Regions from separate parts of the Vibrio paucivorans genome, predicted to be linked through region 2. Evidence: predicted binding sites of a transcription regulator. Region 2 holds the regulator's gene; each other region holds the start of a gene.
The links. Region 2 encodes PurR, which represses purine synthesis genes. Its sites were predicted from a motif close to TNANGNAAACGTTTNCNTNA; they were not measured.
Positions count from the first base shown of each region.

Region 1: a site for PurR is predicted at 2,466-2,485, ahead of glpX (class II fructose-bisphosphatase). Genes of this name have one in related genera too.
Region 3: a site for PurR is predicted at 2,573-2,592, ahead of glyA (serine hydroxymethyltransferase). Genes of this name have one in related genera too.
Region 4: a site for PurR is predicted at 1,976-1,995, ahead of purE (5-(carboxyamino)imidazole ribonucleotide mutase). Genes of this name have one in related genera too.

Region 1 covers NZ_CM133230.1:200,516-204,731, forward strand. The annotation lists gene ACXABW_RS00940 (ATP-binding cassette domain-containing protein) at 1-1,352, shown strand, start outside; gene glpX (class II fructose-bisphosphatase) at 1,401-2,408, opposite strand; gene zapB (cell division protein ZapB) at 2,688-2,930, shown strand; gene metF (methylenetetrahydrofolate reductase) at 3,032-3,922, opposite strand; gene ACXABW_RS00960 (bifunctional aspartate kinase/homoserine dehydrogenase II) at 4,180-4,216, opposite strand, start outside.
Region 2 covers NZ_CM133230.1:1,088,470-1,092,685, reverse strand. The annotation lists gene torR (two-component system response regulator TorR) at 1-403, opposite strand, end outside; gene torD (molecular chaperone TorD) at 644-1,291, shown strand; gene purR (HTH-type transcriptional repressor PurR) at 1,584-2,591, shown strand; cyclic di-GMP riboswitch class I at 2,740-2,826, shown strand; gene ACXABW_RS05195 (TfoX/Sxy family DNA transformation protein) at 2,939-3,529, shown strand; gene ACXABW_RS05190 (TVP38/TMEM64 family protein) at 3,741-4,216, shown strand, end outside.
Region 3 covers NZ_CM133230.1:769,726-773,941, reverse strand. The annotation lists gene lipA (lipoyl synthase) at 1-247, shown strand, start outside; gene ACXABW_RS03710 (hypothetical protein) at 415-741, shown strand; gene glyA (serine hydroxymethyltransferase) at 1,246-2,496, opposite strand; gene ACXABW_RS03700 (YitT family protein) at 2,862-3,461, shown strand; gene ACXABW_RS03695 (DUF58 domain-containing protein) at 3,543-4,216, opposite strand, start outside.
Region 4 covers NZ_CM133230.1:67,840-72,055, forward strand. The annotation lists gene ACXABW_RS00295 (topoisomerase DNA-binding C4 zinc finger domain-containing protein) at 1-218, shown strand, start outside; gene ACXABW_RS00300 (5-(carboxyamino)imidazole ribonucleotide synthase) at 286-1,416, opposite strand; gene purE (5-(carboxyamino)imidazole ribonucleotide mutase) at 1,421-1,906, opposite strand; gene ACXABW_RS00310 (L-threonylcarbamoyladenylate synthase) at 2,107-2,664, shown strand; gene hemF (oxygen-dependent coproporphyrinogen oxidase) at 2,698-3,615, shown strand; gene aroE (shikimate dehydrogenase) at 3,691-4,216, shown strand, end outside.

The DNA.
Region 1 (4,216 bases), 890 kb from region 2:
TTTCATCTCATAGCCAATGTTCAGCTTTAATTGTTCGTATGCTCAGTGGAGAGTTACAACCAACCTCCGGGGATATTTCTGGGTTACCTGAACGCATCGCATGCGTCTCTTTAGAGTTACAACAAAGCTTGCTTGAAGAGCAATTGGCGAAAGATGAAACCGACTTTCAAGATAGCATCGACTACGGTTCGACCGTCGAACAACTGATTTTGGAGATGGGGTGTACCGAATCTGAACTTAATGACGTCATCGAAAAGACAGATCTCAATACCTTACGTCAGCGTCACTTTAAGCAGCTATCGACAGGCGAAACAAGGCGAGTCATGTTAGCGCGAGCATTAGTGACTAAGCCGCAATTGCTGATACTTGATGAACCCTATGCAGGTTTGGACGTTGCCTATAGAGCCGCTCTGAGCGAGTTACTTAATCTCTGCGCTCAGCAAATGCAATTGTTGGTCATTACTTCACGCGAAGATGAGTTGCCTTCATGCATCAATCACGTAGCCTTGTTTGATCACCGCTCTCTCACGCAACAGATGACTCTTGAAGAGTGGCATAACCACCCGATAAAACAGCATATTCAGAAGCTGTCTCAGCAAAAAGGTGGCAGTGTCTTTGAGCTATTAGAGTCTTATCATCAGCAGCAAGATGTTCCGAACCCACTCATTGATATGCGTAACGTAAAAGTGGAATACCTCGATGGTTTGATATTTAAAGATCTAACCTGGCAAGTATTACAAGGCCAGCATTGGCAAGTTAGAGGCCCTAATGGTTGCGGTAAAAGTACGTTACTGGGCTTAATTATGGGTGACCATCCGCAGTGTTACTGTAATGACATTACAGTGTTGGGGATGAAACGTGGCAGTGGCGAAAGTATATGGGATGTGAAACGTCAGATAGGTATCGTATCTTCCGCCTTACACCTGCAATATCGAGTAGGCTGCAGCGCACTCGATGTTTTACTGTCGGGATTTTTTGATTCGATTGGATTGTATGAACAACCGAGTAAAAAACAGATCCAACAAGCTCAGCACTGGTTAGATGCGTTAGAGATGCGATCGTTAGAAAGGGAAAGCTTCCGCGCTTTGGATTATGGGCAGCAGCGCTTATTGCTCATCGGCCGTGCTTTGATTAAACAGCCAGCATTGTTGATTCTAGATGAGCCTTATCAGGGCTTGGACTTTATCAATCGAAAGTTGGTCCACTGTGCATTGAACCGTATTGCACAAGCGAATCTAAGCCAGCTACTCTATGTTACTCACTATCAAGAAGATGCCTTGGGAGCGATAGATAACTTCGTTGATTTCGTTCCAGACACAGAAGGGCACCGCATTGAAATAAGCGCTCGCTAACAAACAAAAAGGCTTCATACGAAGCCTTTTTTAATCTCTATGAGTGACTTAAAGGATGTGGTTACGCTCTTCTGGATCCTTGCGCTCTAGGTAGTGAATCGACTTAATACGGCGAATGGTACGGCAACGTCCACGGATCAGTAGCGTTTCGGTAGTGGCAATGTTTCCTTGGCGAGTGATGCCTTCCAGTAGGTCGCCTTTGGTGATTCCTGTTGCTGAGAATACCACGTTGTCGCTGCGAGCCATGTCTTCCATTTTTAGCACGATACCAGCCGTTACGCCCATTTCTTCACAACGCTTAAGCTCTGCAGCGCCGTAGATACGGTTTTCTTCGCTGTCGCCTTTGACTTCATGACGAGGAAGTAAGCGGCCGTGCATATCGCCATCGAGTGCGCGGATAACGGCAGCTGAGACTACGCCTTCAGGTGCACCGCCAATGCAGTACATAACGTCTACTTCGCTGTCTGGCATACAGGTTAGAATTGACGCTGCTACGTCACCATCTGGCACAGCAAAGACTCGAACGCCCATTGCTTGCATTTCAGCGATGACTTCATCATGGCGAGGCTTGGCTAAAGTAGTCACCACTAGAGTGTCGAGTGACTTACCGAGTGCTTTCGCGATGTTTTCTAAGTTCTCTTTGAGTGGCTTGTTTAAGTCGATGCAGCCTTTTGCTCCTGGGCCAACAACCAGCTTCTCCATGTACATATCCGGTGCTTTTAGAAAGCTACCTTTCTCACCAGCAGCAAGCACTGCAAGTGCGTTTGATTGCCCCATAGCAGTCATTCGAGTGCCTTCGATTGGATCGACAGCAATATCGACGGCATCGCCACCAACGCCTACTGATTCACCGATGTATAGCATAGGTGCGTCATCGATCTCACCTTCACCAATTACGATCTCGCCATCAATTTCAGTTTTGTTTAACAAGCTACGCATTACTTCGACTGCAGCATTGTCCGCGGCGTTCTTATCGCCTCGTCCTAGCCATTTGTAGCCTGCTAATGCAGCGCCTTCTGTAACACGTGAAAATGCCATTGCTAAATCGCGTTTCATGGTGACTCCAATCTAAAAAAGGGAAGGGGAATTTTTCGGCGCGATTTTATCACATCGAAAAGGAAACGTTTGCCTTTTCGTTTAATCGAGATCAATCTCAATCAAATTAGCCATGAATTCGACAGTGAGGCTTTGCTAAGTCAAGTGTTTGTCAATATACGGCGTTTTTTTAGGCAAATGACGCACATTATCGAATATAGGGCGTGTTTCTCATCGAACTGCTGAGTAGAATGGAGGCAAGGGTCCAACTCAACCGAACAACATGAAAGGTAGGCTAAGATGTCTTTTGAAGTACTAGAACAGCTAGAAGCAAAAATTCAAACCGCAGTAGATACAATTGCACTTCTACAAATGGAAGTGGAAGAGCTAAAAGAAGAGAAAGAGCAACTAGCGAGTGAAGCGAACGAGCTTAAAGCAAACCGTGAAGAGCTAGAGCAAAAAGCGCAACAAATGCAGCAAGAACATGCGGCTTGGCAAGAGCGCATCCGTAACCTACTGGGTAAAATGGACGAAGTTGAATAAGAAAACTTTCGTACCACTTCATTGTAAAAACAATGAACGCCAGACACAAAAAAGCCAACATTATGTTGGCTTTTTTGTGTCTGGGATTTGAGATAGAGTGCTTACGCTTGTGGGCGAACACCTAGGGTGTGGCATAAAGCGTAAGTCATTTCTGCGCGGTTAAGTGTATAGAAGTGGAAGTCTTTCACTCCTTCACGGCTTAGAATACGCACCATGTCGATTGCTTGGCTCGCCCCAACGAGTTGACGAGTTGTCGGGTCGTCATCTAGGCCCTCAAACTGTTTTGCCATCCAACCCGGCACTTTTACATTGTTTTGTGCGGCAAAGCGAGAAGCTTGCTTGAAGTTTGAAACCGGTAGAATCCCTGGAACAATCTCAACGTCGATTCCCGCAGCAACACAGCGGTCACGGAAGCGAAGGTAGCTTTCTACGTCAAAGAAGAACTGAGTGATGGCACGGTTAGCACCAGCATCCACTTTACGCTTCAGGTTAAGCAGATCGGATTGTGCGCTTTTTGCTTCAGGGTGTACTTCTGGAAATGCGGCTACCGATATATCAAAGTCATGACGAGCTTTGAGTAGCTTAACAAGATCAGAAGCGTACATCTCTGGAGCACCGCCACCCGGTGGAATATCACCACGTAGCGCTACAATATTTTTAATGCCGTTGTTCCAGTAATCGTCTGCGATTTGAATCAGTTCTTCACGAGAAGCATCAATACACGTTAAGTGCGGTGCAGCAACGAGACCTGTTTGGTCTTTAATTTCTTTAATAATGGAGTGAGTACGATCGCGCTCACCGGAGTTCGCACCATAGGTGACAGACACAAATTTTGGCTGAAGCGTTTTTAAACGATGAACGGAGTTCCATAGTGTTTCTTCCATCTTTTCGCTGCTTGGCGGAAAGAACTCGAACGAAACATTGATGTTGTCAGAAAGCTCTGCAACGTTCTGGTTTAAAGCGTCGATATGACCTGCGTGTGTGTAACCCATCTTACTCTCCCTGTGGCAATCTCAACCACAAACAAATATCTCAAATCCTTAAATTGACGTTTAGACGTCTATATGTCCACAGGATGTATTGAATACGATTTAATGTCAACAGTGTGACTATGAATTTTCTTCATGTTTAAGATGAGGAAGTTTCAATATAGCAAGGTGAGTAAAATGAAGATATATATAGAAGAAGTGAGGCTGGCGATAAGCCAGCCTCAGTGCCAAAGAAAGAAGTCTTATGACATGACGGAAAATTAGATAAGACTTGAGAGCAGATTCAAATCAGATTGA
Region 2 (4,216 bases):
TGTCATTAGTTTCCACTACAGGCGAAACGTTGCGAGCCGCTGAAATTCGCCACAGCAGGTTTTTCACACGAACCAACAGTTCGCGCAGTTCAAAAGGTTTAGTAACGTAATCGTCGGCGCCCATTTCGAGCCCAACAATTTTGTCTATGCTATCCGTGCGCCCTGTCACCAGAATGATTCCAATATCTGACTGGCTACGTAACTCTCTTGTCAGCATCAATCCATCACCACCCGGCAAATTGATGTCCAACATCACTAAGTCGACAGAGTTTTCTTCCAACGCTTCTCGCATTTGCACGCCATCTTCGGCTTCACTAACGGTGTAACCTTCATTTTGAAAGTATCCCACTAGCTTGCTGCGAGTAACAGCATCATCTTCTACAACTAATACGTGATAGCTCATCTAGACCACTTAATCTTGATTTCAGGTTAACTTTAACAACACTATTCTATTCATAATCAGTAACAATTCTAGAAAATGCTACTTCAAAAGTAAGAAAGGTGATTTTTTATTGATTCAAAACAACCTTAGACTCGCTATTCATATCTCACTATATCTCTCTATTTTTATTCACACATGTAGTTACCGCTATTCATCTTTATTAGTTAAACTAAAGACATACCTCGAATTGGAGCTAAAACAATGCAAGAAACAAAAGCATTTAACGAAAAAAGAGCTGAAATATACTGGTGGCTATCTAGCTTATTTGCTAAAGAACTGACCGAAACGGATATTGAACAGTATCAAACCCCAGAAATTCGCTCTTTCCTCGCAGGGCTTGGTGAAAATGAAACTCTAAAACCGTCTATCGACAAGATGACTGACGCGCTCAACCGTCTAAATGACCGTGAAGACGCACAGTTAGAGCTCTCTGCAGATTTCTGCGACCTATTTTTGAAATCAGACAAAGAATCCGCTTTGCCTTATGCGTCTATGTACATCGGTAAATCGGGTCTATTGAATGACGAGCCCGCCAAAGAAATGGCGTCATTAATGGCTGAACATAGTATTGCTGTCAGCGCTTCACTTAACGAGCCAGCAGATCACATTGCGATCGAATTAGACTTCCTTGGTAACTTGATTATTCGCTCTAACGAACTTGAACAAGAACAGCACCTTGATGATGCACTGCTCGAACAAGAAAAGTTCATCCGAGAAAAGATCCTTTCTTGGGTTCCACAATTTTCGACCAAGTGTCAGTCACTCGATGAATTCGGCTTCTACGCTGCGGTAGCATCTCTATTAGTGTCTTTCCTAGAGCTAGATTGCCACTACCTCGCCGGCGAGTAATTTCACCACTCCCTAGCTAGCGACAAAATCGTCAATTGTAGTGATAGATCACTGCTATTGACGGTTTTTTCATTGCTTGCGCCACGTTTGAGGTCTAGAATCGTGACCGCAAACGATTAAAAATGAAATTGACTCAGTTTCCTGGGTAGAAATACGAACCGCTGGCTAAAAGCGGTTTTTGTGTTTTTACTACTTTGATGTAACCATTAACTAGGAGCTGACAATAATGATTGCTGCGGTGAGCCAAGGGGTAAGCCAGTATATGCAGCAGTTCTCAATAGGACAGAACCTTATGGCCACAATTAAAGATGTTGCTCGCTTAGCTGGCGTATCAACTACCACTGTTTCCCATGTAATCAACAAAACTCGCTTTGTTGCTGAAGCAACCCAAGAAAAAGTGATGGAAGCAGTTAAAGAGCTTAACTACGCTCCAAGTGCCGTTGCTCGTAGCTTGAAATGTAATACGACCCGTACCATCGGCATGTTAGTAACTCAATCAACTAACCTATTCTTCTCGGAAGTAATCGATGGTGTTGAAAGCTACTGTTACCGCCAAGGCTACACGCTCATTTTGTGTAACACCGGTGGCATTTACGAAAAGCAGCGTGACTATATCCGCATGCTAGCTGAAAAGCGCGTAGATGGTATTTTGGTCATGTGTTCTGACTTAACTGAAGAGCTACTAGAAATGTTGGATCGACATGCCGATATTCCAAAAGTAATCATGGACTGGGGCCCTGAAAGCTCTCAAGCCGATAAAATTATCGATAATTCGGAAGAAGGTGGCTACTTAGCCACTAAGTACCTTATCGATCGTGGTCACACAGACATTGCTTGCCTAAGTGGCCACTTTGAGAAAGCAGCCTGCCAAGAACGTATCCAAGGATTCAAACGTGCTTTAGGTGAAGCCAATCTATCGGTTAACGAAGATTGGATCTTAGAAGGTAACTTTGAGTGTGATACCGCTGTGCTTGCCGCAGATAAAATTGCAGCAATGGACCACAAACCAACTGCCGTATTCTGTTTCAATGACACCATGGCATTTGGCTTGATGAGCCGTCTACAACAAAAAGGGATTCGAGTACCAGAAGATATGTCTGTTATTGGTTACGACAATATCGAACTTGCTGAGTACTTCTCTCCTCCGCTAACAACGGTCCACCAACCGAAACGTCGCGTGGGTAAAAATGCCTTTGAGATCTTGCTAGAGCGTATTAAAGACAAAGAACACGAAAAGCGTGTCTTTGAAATGCATCCAGAGATTGTTGAGCGTAGTACCGTAAAAGACCTGACTAAATAGTTAGCAAGATTAATAACCTATGTGCTTTACGTGGTAGTTCAGAGATACGCAAGGCGCATAGCTTAGTCTTATTTATGGAACACATATCACATTTACAACATCCAAATGTGATACTTATTCAGATTTTTAATTACTCTTGAATTAGAAGTCACGCACAGGGCAAACCATTCGAAAGTTTGGGACGCAAAGCTTCCGGCCTACGGCATTTACTTGCTATGGTAGCGGGGTTGCCGATGGCAAACTATGCATACACAACTTTACTCCTTACTGACACAGTTTCTGCATTTTTTTGCTAACCTCTCGGACCTGATTTGGTGGCGTATTCACATACACCGAGAATATACAGCATGGACAAACCAGTACTAAAAGACTCAATGCGGCTGTTTGAACAACTAGGCCGTGTAAAATCCCGTTCAATGTTTGGCGGTTTCGGCATCTTTGTTGACGAGACAATGTTCGCTCTTGTTGTAAATGATAAGTTGCACATCCGAGCAGACGATTCAGCCGCAAAAAAATACAAAGGACAAGGCTACGAGCCTTATGTATATAAGAAACGTGGATTCCCTGTCGTTACAAAATACTTCGCATTGCCAGACGATTGGCAGGCAAACCCAAAAGCTACGCTCGATGAGGCCATTGCAGCTCTTAAAGCAGCAAAGGTTGAAAAAGAGTCTCAAGCTCAGTCGAAACCGAATCGACTAAAAGATCTTCCAAACCTAAGACTAGCGACCGAAAGGATGCTCAAGAAGGCAGGAATCGAGTCTGTTGAGCAATTGGAAGAAGCTGGCGCGGTAGAAGCATTTAAAGCCATTAAGCAGTCCCATACTTCGGATGTTGGTTTAGAGCTTCTATGGGCACTTGAAGGGGCAATTAAGGGGACTCATTGGTCAGTCATTCCACAATCGCGTCGTGAAGAGTTGGCTAATCGACTCAGCTAACCCAAGAAAAGTTCATAGAACCGGCACTCTGTGCCGGTTTTTTTGTATCTGCTGAAATTTTCTTTCCACTTAACCTGTCTTAATTCAAACAGTTTCTTGATACTAGGCGAGAATTCGCCACCAATCTCTCTGCAAGTACTTTATCTACTTTTATACTAAGAAGACATAGCAGGTAGAGCGGCCAACGTATCTTTAGGTCGGAGAATAAAAAATGAACAAAAAGCTAGTATTTGGCGTGGTATTCGTCGCACTGATTATTATTTTGGCCATGAATTTTGGTCAATACTTCACGCTTGAAAACGCTAAAGCACAGCAAGAAGCTTTAGGTAGCTTTATTGAGCAAAACTTCCTCATTGCAGCGATCAGCTACTTTCTGGCTTACGTCGCCATCACCGCTTTTTCAATTCCAGGAGCTGCTGTCGTCACACTGCTAGGCGCTGCATTATTCGGTTTTTGGACCAGTCTACTGCTGGTTTCATTTGCCAGTTCTATTGGTGCTACCCTCGCGTTTTTAAGCTCACGTTACCTATTGCGTGACTGGGTACAAAATAAGTTTGGCGAGAAGCTGCAAGTCATCAACAATGGTGTAGAGAAAGACGGCGCATTTTATCTATTTTCGTTAAGGCTTATTCCCGTATTCCCTTTCTTTTTGATTAACCTTTTAATGGGCTTAAGCCCAATTCGTAC
Region 3 (4,216 bases), 320 kb from region 2:
GACCAAAGAAGAAATCATCGAGGTGCTAAAAGACCTTCGTGCTCACGGTGTCAGCATGCTAACTTTGGGTCAGTACCTAGCTCCTAGCCGTCACCATTTACCAGTTGAACGCTACGTTCCACCAGCAGAGTTTGATGAACTAAAAGAAATCGCACTCGAGCTTGGTTTTACCCACGCTGCTTGTGGTCCATTTGTTCGTTCTTCTTACCACGCCGACTTACAGGCGAAAGGTGAAGAAGTTAAATAGACTTCCATTCCAATTAAAAAGCCGATATCTGAGATATCGGCTTTTTTGTTCCTACGAAGGCGAATCTTGCTATCCATCCGCTTGAATCTATGCATTTTGTTCTATAGGCTTACCTTAAAATAAAGCCAAATTCACCTATCTAGTTAATGGTAGCTAAGGAATTAACAATGAATAAACTCGGACTGATGGCACTTGTTGCAGCGACCTTTGCTGCCGGTTGTGCATCCAACACCCAGCAAGACAATTTTCGCGAAGCTTCTTTTGAACTGTGTAATACCGAGGTAGACATTTACTCAGTAAGCGACGACGGCCGCGTACGCATCGTATGTTCCGATGGTTCTAAGTTCGCCCTAACTAGCGAGAAAACACTCGAGACGATGCGCGACATCAATATCGACTACTGTGATGGTGAAGGATTGGGTAAATTCAACGAGAGCCGCAAATACTACTCGTTTAAGTGTAAATCAGGCACGTTACTGAGCATCGCTAAGTAACCAACATTTACCGTACTCATTACAAAGGGCAGGTGATAAACACCTGCCCTTTTTCGTATTCGAAGAAGCTCCAATCATCGCCCTATCCCCTCTCAAGCTCTAACAAAAAAGCCTCAAAGAAGGAGCTTTACATCATTTTTTAAGGTAGTTGTTTGAAGCTCTAGGAGAGCACGCGGAGCTTACGAATGTAAGTGAGCCTATTCGACAGTGCAGCTCCTCACAAAAGTAAAAAGGCCCCAACAGGGACCTTTAAAACTCTTTTTCAAAGTAGATGAGCAAAGTTCAAGGAGCTTACACGGAGTTTGCGCTAGCAACTGAGTATGTGCGACACAGAAATTTGCTCACTATCTGGATAATATCGACCAATAAAAAGGGCCCCTAAAAAGGAGCCTCAAGTATCATCATTTTTCAAAGTAGTTGTTTGAAATTCTAGGAGAGCACGCGGAGCTTACGAATGTAAGTGAGCATGCTCGACAACGAAGTTCAAATCACTACGAAGAAAAATTAAGCATAAACTGGTAGACGCTTACAGATCTCTAGTACTTTTGCTTTCGTCGCTTCGATAACAGACTCATCACCCATGTTATCTAGGATGTCACAGATCCAACCTGCTAGGTTCTTCGCATCTTCTTCAGAGAAACCACGGCGAGTGATTGAAGGAGAGCCGATACGGATACCTGATGTAACAAATGGGCTACGAGGATCGTTTGGTACTGAGTTCTTGTTTACTGTGATGTTTGCTGCACCTAGTGCTGCATCTGCATCTTTTCCTGTGATGTCTTTATCGATTAGGTCAACTAGGAACAGGTGGTTCTCTGTTGAGCCTGAAACGATGTTGTAACCACGTGCGATAAACTCCGCTACCATTGCTTTTGCGTTTGCAACAACGCGAGCTTGGTATTCTTTGAATTCTGGCTCTAGTGCTTCTTTGAACGCTACTGCTTTACCTGCGATAACGTGCATTAGAGGACCACCTTGACCACCTGGGAATACCGCTGAGTTCAGCTTCTTGTACAGCTCTTCACCTTCGTTAGAAAGGATAAGACCGCCACGTGGACCTGCTAACGTTTTGTGTGTTGTTGTTGTAACAACGTGCGCGTGTGGTACTGGGTTAGGGTAAACACCTGCAGCGATTAGGCCGGCAACGTGTGCCATATCAACGAATAGGTACGCACCAACTTTGTCTGCGATTTCACGCATGCGTTTCCAATCACAGATTTGAGAGTAAGCAGAGAAACCACCGATGATCATCTTAGGCTTGTTCTCGATAGCCAGTTTTTCCATCTCTTCGTAATCGATTTGGCCTGCTTCGTCGATACCGTAAGGAATGATGTTGTAAAGCTTACCTGAGAAGTTTACTGGAGAACCGTGAGTCAGGTGACCACCGTGTGCTAGGCTCATACCAAGTACCGTATCGCCTGCGTTCAGTAGCGCCATGTATACTGCGTTGTTTGCTTGAGAACCTGAGTGAGGTTGTACGTTCGCGTATTCCGCACCAAACAATTCACATGCACGGTCGATAGCCAGTGTTTCCACTTTGTCTACGTACTCACAGCCACCGTAGTAACGCTTGCCAGGGTAACCTTCAGCATATTTGTTTGTTAGCTGAGAACCTTGAGCTTCCATTACACGTGGGCTTGTGTAGTTTTCCGAAGCGATAAGTTCAATGTGTTCTTCCTGACGAAGAGTTTCTTCTTGGATTGCTGCGAATAGATCCGCATCGTAATCAGCGATATTCATATCACGCTTAAGCATCTGTATCTCCTGACTCAGATTGTACTGAAAGTTTCAAAAAAACCACTTAATGCCGCTATAATCTACGCAAAAGTCGTCACGCAAACGTTTGCATCAAGCTAATGGTGCGCATTCTACATAATTTGATCTAGGTCATAAAGAGAAAATTTGAATTTTTCTCATGCAGTTTTTTCATAATGACATAGAAGGTTTGTCATGATGAGTCACAAAGTTGAATTGACTCGCAAACCCCTGTCAAATTTACGCTTTACACCCTGTAAAACGATAATTACATAGGTTTACCTTAAATTTGCCTCTCTAGCTACCGAAAATATCAACTTTTCCTTACTATGCACGCCATTATAGAGCAGTTAATTTTAAAATTGATGGAAAAACACACACGTAAAGAAGACTGGATGGCAATCCTGACAGGGACTTTCCTTGTAGCTCAAGGCTTATTCTTCTTGCAGTCTGCGAGTCTGTTGACTGGTGGCACGGCTGGATTAGCACTGTTGCTGAGCCAATTGGTCTCAGTTTCTTTTGGTACGCTGTATTTTGTAGCCAACTGTCCATTCTATTTACTCGCATGGAAGCGATTTGGCCGTCGATTCGCCATTAACAGTGCGATTTCAGGTGCGATGGTGTCGGTATTTGCCGACCACTTGTACTTATTTATTTCACTCGACAAGATCAATGAAGTGTATTGTGCCATTGCTGGCGGACTGCTGATGGGACTAGGTATGCTGATCCTATTTAGACATCGCTCTAGCCTAGGGGGCTTCAATGTACTGTGTCTGTTTATTCAAGATAAGTTCGGTATATCAGTAGGAAAAAGCCAGCTCGCTATCGACATGGCAATTCTAATGACTTCATTCTTCTTTGTACCACCGATGACAATTTTGCTGTCGGTGCTCGGCGCAGTCGCGCTCAACGTGGTCCTGGCGATGAACCATAAACCAACGCGCTACTCGGTGCGCCACGGCTAGAGCCGATAGTCTCACCAGCTCCCCACCCGATACGCGATGCCAGTGGTTACATAAACTACTGGCATTTTTGTTGGTTGAACCTCAACCTCTCGCTAGGCTTTTTCTCAGCTGATAATCCACATCCACCAGCGTAGAGATCGGGAACAACGGCACTTCATATTTCGAACGTATTGCATCAACAGCCTCAATTTGCTGTTTGATCGCTTGTTCAAATTGCTGTTTATGTTCAGACAAGTCCACTTCAAATTGAGATTGTCCATCACTGACCACACTGTAAGTATGAGTTGGCAGATCCAACTCCAACTGGTCGGTGACATGAGCCACAACCAATTCGTTTTGCTGGCTCAGCGCCTTCACGTATTTGGTGGTCGTATCATCCCACCCACGCCCGTCACTAATTAATACAATTAGGGTGTTTTTGGTTTGTAAGTTCGCTATCGTCTTTAATGGCTGATTAAGAGAGTCACTTAAACTCACCGCACTTTTCCCCACTTTGAGCATGTGGTTGTGCTCGACTAGCTTACGTAAGAATCTGGAGAAATCGTTCTTAGATCGACTTGGTTTAAACAACATCTGCTGATTATCGGTAAACGACACCCCACCTAAGCGGTCTCCTGCCGTTAGCGAAATCCAACCTAGCAGTGCACTCAACTCCGCCGCTATTACTGACTTCATTTTATATTGGCTGCCAAATAACATCGATTGCCTTTGATCCACCAATACGTACACCGCTCGGTCTTTCTCTTCACTGAAAA
Region 4 (4,216 bases), 1.0 Mb from region 2:
AAGGGCATTTGGTCGAGAGAAAAACGCGCTTTGGCAAATTATTTTATGCGTGTGATAACTATCCGAAGTGTAAGTTTGCCGTGAACCAGCCTCCTATTGAAGGCCTGTGTGAGAAGTGTGGCTTTGGCCTACTTATTGAGAAGAAACTCGCCAGTGGCACTAAGTATCAATGTGCAGATCGAAAGTGTCATCACACTCAAAGTGCTCTGGAAAAATAACATGGGTATATAAAGAAAAGGCGCCATGGGCGCCTTTTTCGATTGGTGTTTAGTTTTGCCTTGGGTACTAGCAATGCTTCTGAGCAAACTCATGTACAGCAGGGAAGGCTTCTTTATCCAAGATATCAGCCAGTGCGCAAAGCTTACGTTGCAGCTCTGCGGTGTACTCAGCAGAAACGTTGATGTGACCCATCTTACGTCCAGTACGTTTTTCTTTCCCGTACCAGTGTACATGACAGCCCTCCATCGCCAACACTTCGCTTGGCAAAGTATCCTCACCGAGGATGTTGATCATAGAGGTAGTACGAATCAGTTGAGTGCTACCAAGTGGCATGCCGCACACTGCGCGTAAATGGTTTTCAAATTGACAGGTTTCAGCACCCTGCTGCGTCCAGTGACCAGAGTTGTGGACTCGTGGCGCAATTTCGTTAACCAGTAACTGACCTTGTACGTCAAAGAACTCGAGAGCAAGTACACCTACATAATCGAGGCGATTCGCTACGGCGGTGAACATTTGTTTCGCTTGCTGTTGAAGTTCAAGGTTATCAATCGCTGTAGATAGGCTCAGTACGCCATTGGTATGAACGTTTTCAGCGAGCGGGTATACCGCGACACTGCCGTCTTTACCACGCGCACCCACCAATGACACCTCTCGGTCAAATGGGACAAACTCTTCAGCGACAATAGCTTGGGTTTCTGAAGCTTGAATGCAAGCTTCCATTTCAGGCCAAATTGCGTCGGCTTGTGCGATATCCTTGAGGCGCCACTGTCCTTTACCATCGTAGCCCCCTAATGCACTCTTGAGTACCATAGGAATACCGACAGATTCAATCGCAGCATCAAAATCGGCGCGAGTTTGAATGACGGCATACTTAGCATTCTTCACTTCTGCAGCATCAAGTAATGCCTTTTCGATACGGCGATCACCACCCGTTTTGATGGCCTCTGCACTCGGTAAGAACTTACCGCTTTGCTCACAGACTTCGAGTACATCATGGGGAATGTGCTCAAACTCAGCCGTGATAATGTCAGCTTGCTCAATCGCATTGGCTAAGCCATGGCCGATCACCGTTTGTGTCAGTGGATGAACGATATTTTCGCTACCGACATCAAACGCTGAAATTTCAATATTGAGAGGGGCACCAGCAAGAGACATCATACGAGCTAATTGGCCTGCTCCCAGTACTAAAACGTGCATGAGATTAATCCTCTGCTGGGTTTGGATTCGCTAGAATCGTTTCAGTTTGCTCGCTACGGAATGCTTCAACTTTTTCCATTACGGCGTCATCGAATGTACCGATGATTTGTGCGGCAAGCAGACCCGCATTAGCTGCACCTGCTTCGCCAATTGCAAGCGTCCCTACAGCAATACCTTTTGGCATTTGTACGATAGAATATAGAGAATCAAGGCCGCTTAGCGCGCGCGATTGAACTGGGACACCTAGAACTGGTAGTGCGGTGAAGGCTGCTGTCATTCCTGGTAGGTGAGCTGCGCCGCCAGCACCAGCGATGATCACTTTTAGACCGCGCTCTTTTGCGCTGTTGGCGTAATCAGCCAGAAGTTGAGGAGTTCGGTGTGCAGAAACAACTTTTGTTTCGTACTCTACGCCGAAACTATCTAGCATTTCAGCGGCTAGTTTCATGGTTGGCCAATCAGATTTAGAACCCATAATAATGCCGACTTTCATCTCAAACTCCTTAAAGCTACAAAAATGGATGAGCAGATAATTTGTGCGCATTATACGGGGAAAATAATTTCAAGCAAACGTTTGCGTCATTCTAAATTTCAATTGATACATTTTATAAACAAATAGCTTTAGGCACTGAAAGTGATTATTTGTACACTTATCATTTATAGAAAACATAAAAGTAACAACAGGAAGTCATAGTGGATAACTTTGAACAAGCGCTCAACGCACTCAAACAAGGCGAAGTCATCGCTTACCCAACGGAAGGTGTATTTGGTGTGGGGTGTGACCCAGATAACCCAGAGGCGATTGAAAAGCTGTTGCAGTTAAAACAGCGTCCAGTCGAAAAAGGCTTGATACTTATCGCTGCCAACTATGAACAGCTACTACCTTATATCGATGAATCACAGTTGACCGAAGAGCAGCTAAAGAAGGTGCAGGCTACTTGGCCTGGCCCTGTGACTTGGATTATGCCGACGAGCGAACGAGTTTCTGACTGGGTTTCAGGCCAATTCGACTCAATAGCTGTGCGAGTAACTGATCACCCATTGGTACAAAAAATGTGTAATGCCTTCGGAAAGCCGTTAACCTCTACCAGCGCGAATCTGACGGGGCAGCCTCCTTGTATGACAACTGCAGAGGTTGAGCAGCAATTAGGCGATAAGCTGGTGGTTATTCTTGCTGGAGAAACCGGTGGCAGAGAGAAGCCGAGTGAGATTCGCGACGCGAAAACATCAAAAATACTAAGACAGGGGTAGAGTGTCGGCTAACGACCTGTCAAAGGAATAAATATGTCAGTCATAGATAAGCAAGCAGTAAAGCAGTTCTTAATGGAGCTGCAAGATTCTATTTGTCATCAACTTGAGCAGGCGGACGGCAAAGCTCAGTTTGAAGAAGACGCTTGGCAGCGCGAGCCAGGAGAGCGCTTAGGTGGTGGTGGTCGTACTCGTGTTATGCGAAACGGTGATGTATTTGAGCAAGGTGGTGTGAACTTTTCTCATGTTAAGGGAAAACAAATGCCAGCATCGGCAACAGCACATCGCCCTGAATTAGCAGGTCGTAAGTTTGAAGCGATGGGAGTGTCGTTGGTGATGCACCCGAACAACCCTTACATTCCAACATCGCATGCCAATGTTCGTTTCTTCATTGCTGAAAAAGAAGGTGAAGCGCCGATTTGGTGGTTTGGTGGCGGCTTCGACTTAACGCCATTCTATCCATTTGAGGAAGATTGCCAGTACTGGCATAACACAGCGAAGGAAATTTGCGCGCCATTTGGCAGTGATGTGTATTCTGAGCATAAAGCCTGGTGTGATAAGTACTTCTATCTACCACATAGAGATGAAACTCGAGGTGTGGGTGGCTTGTTCTTTGATGACTTGAATCAGTGGCCATTTGATAAGTGCTTTGAGTACATGAAAGCAGTTGGCCTTGGCTATACAGACGCCTACTTACCAATCATTGAGCGTCGTAAACATACTGAATTTGGTGAGCGAGAGCGTCAGTTTCAATTGTACCGCCGCGGCCGTTACGTGGAATTTAACTTAGTTTACGACCGAGGTACTTTGTTTGGCCTACAGAGTGGGGGGCGAACGGAGTCGATATTAATGTCTATGCCTCCTCTTGCGCGCTGGGAATACGCTTACCAAGTAGAGCCAAGCTCACCAGAAGCAGAGTTATACGATCATTACCTCAAACCTAGAGAGTGGTAAGACTTTCTTCCTTATAGGGATAGTGATAGGGTCAATGGTTCGCATTGACCCTTTTTATTTCCGACAGGCAAGGATATGACTCAGCAAGTAGACCAATACGTAGTGTTCGGTAATCCCATCAAACAAAGTAAATCACCTTTTATCCACACACTATTTGCTCGTCAAACCAATCAATCGCTCACCTATAAGACTGCTTGCCCAGAAAAAGATAGCTTTAATGAAGCGGTAACTCGCTTTTTTGCGGAAGGTGGTAAAGGCTGCAACGTGACCGTACCTTTTAAGGAAGAAGCGTACCAATTTGCACATCGATTGACAGAAAGGGCTCAACTTGCAGGAGCCGTGAACACTCTGAAAAAGTTAGATGACGGTGAAATCATTGGTGATAACACAGACGGTGAAGGGTTGGTGCAAGACTTATTGCAATACCAAGTGCCATTGAAAGGTGCGCGCATTCTTTTAATTGGAGCGGGCGGCGCGGCTCGTGGAGTGATTAAACCACTACTCGATCAAGAGCCCGCGGAAATTGTCATTACCAATCGAACTTATGCTAAAGCACAGACGCTCGCGAGTATGTTTGAGCAGTACGGCGCAATTAAAGCGG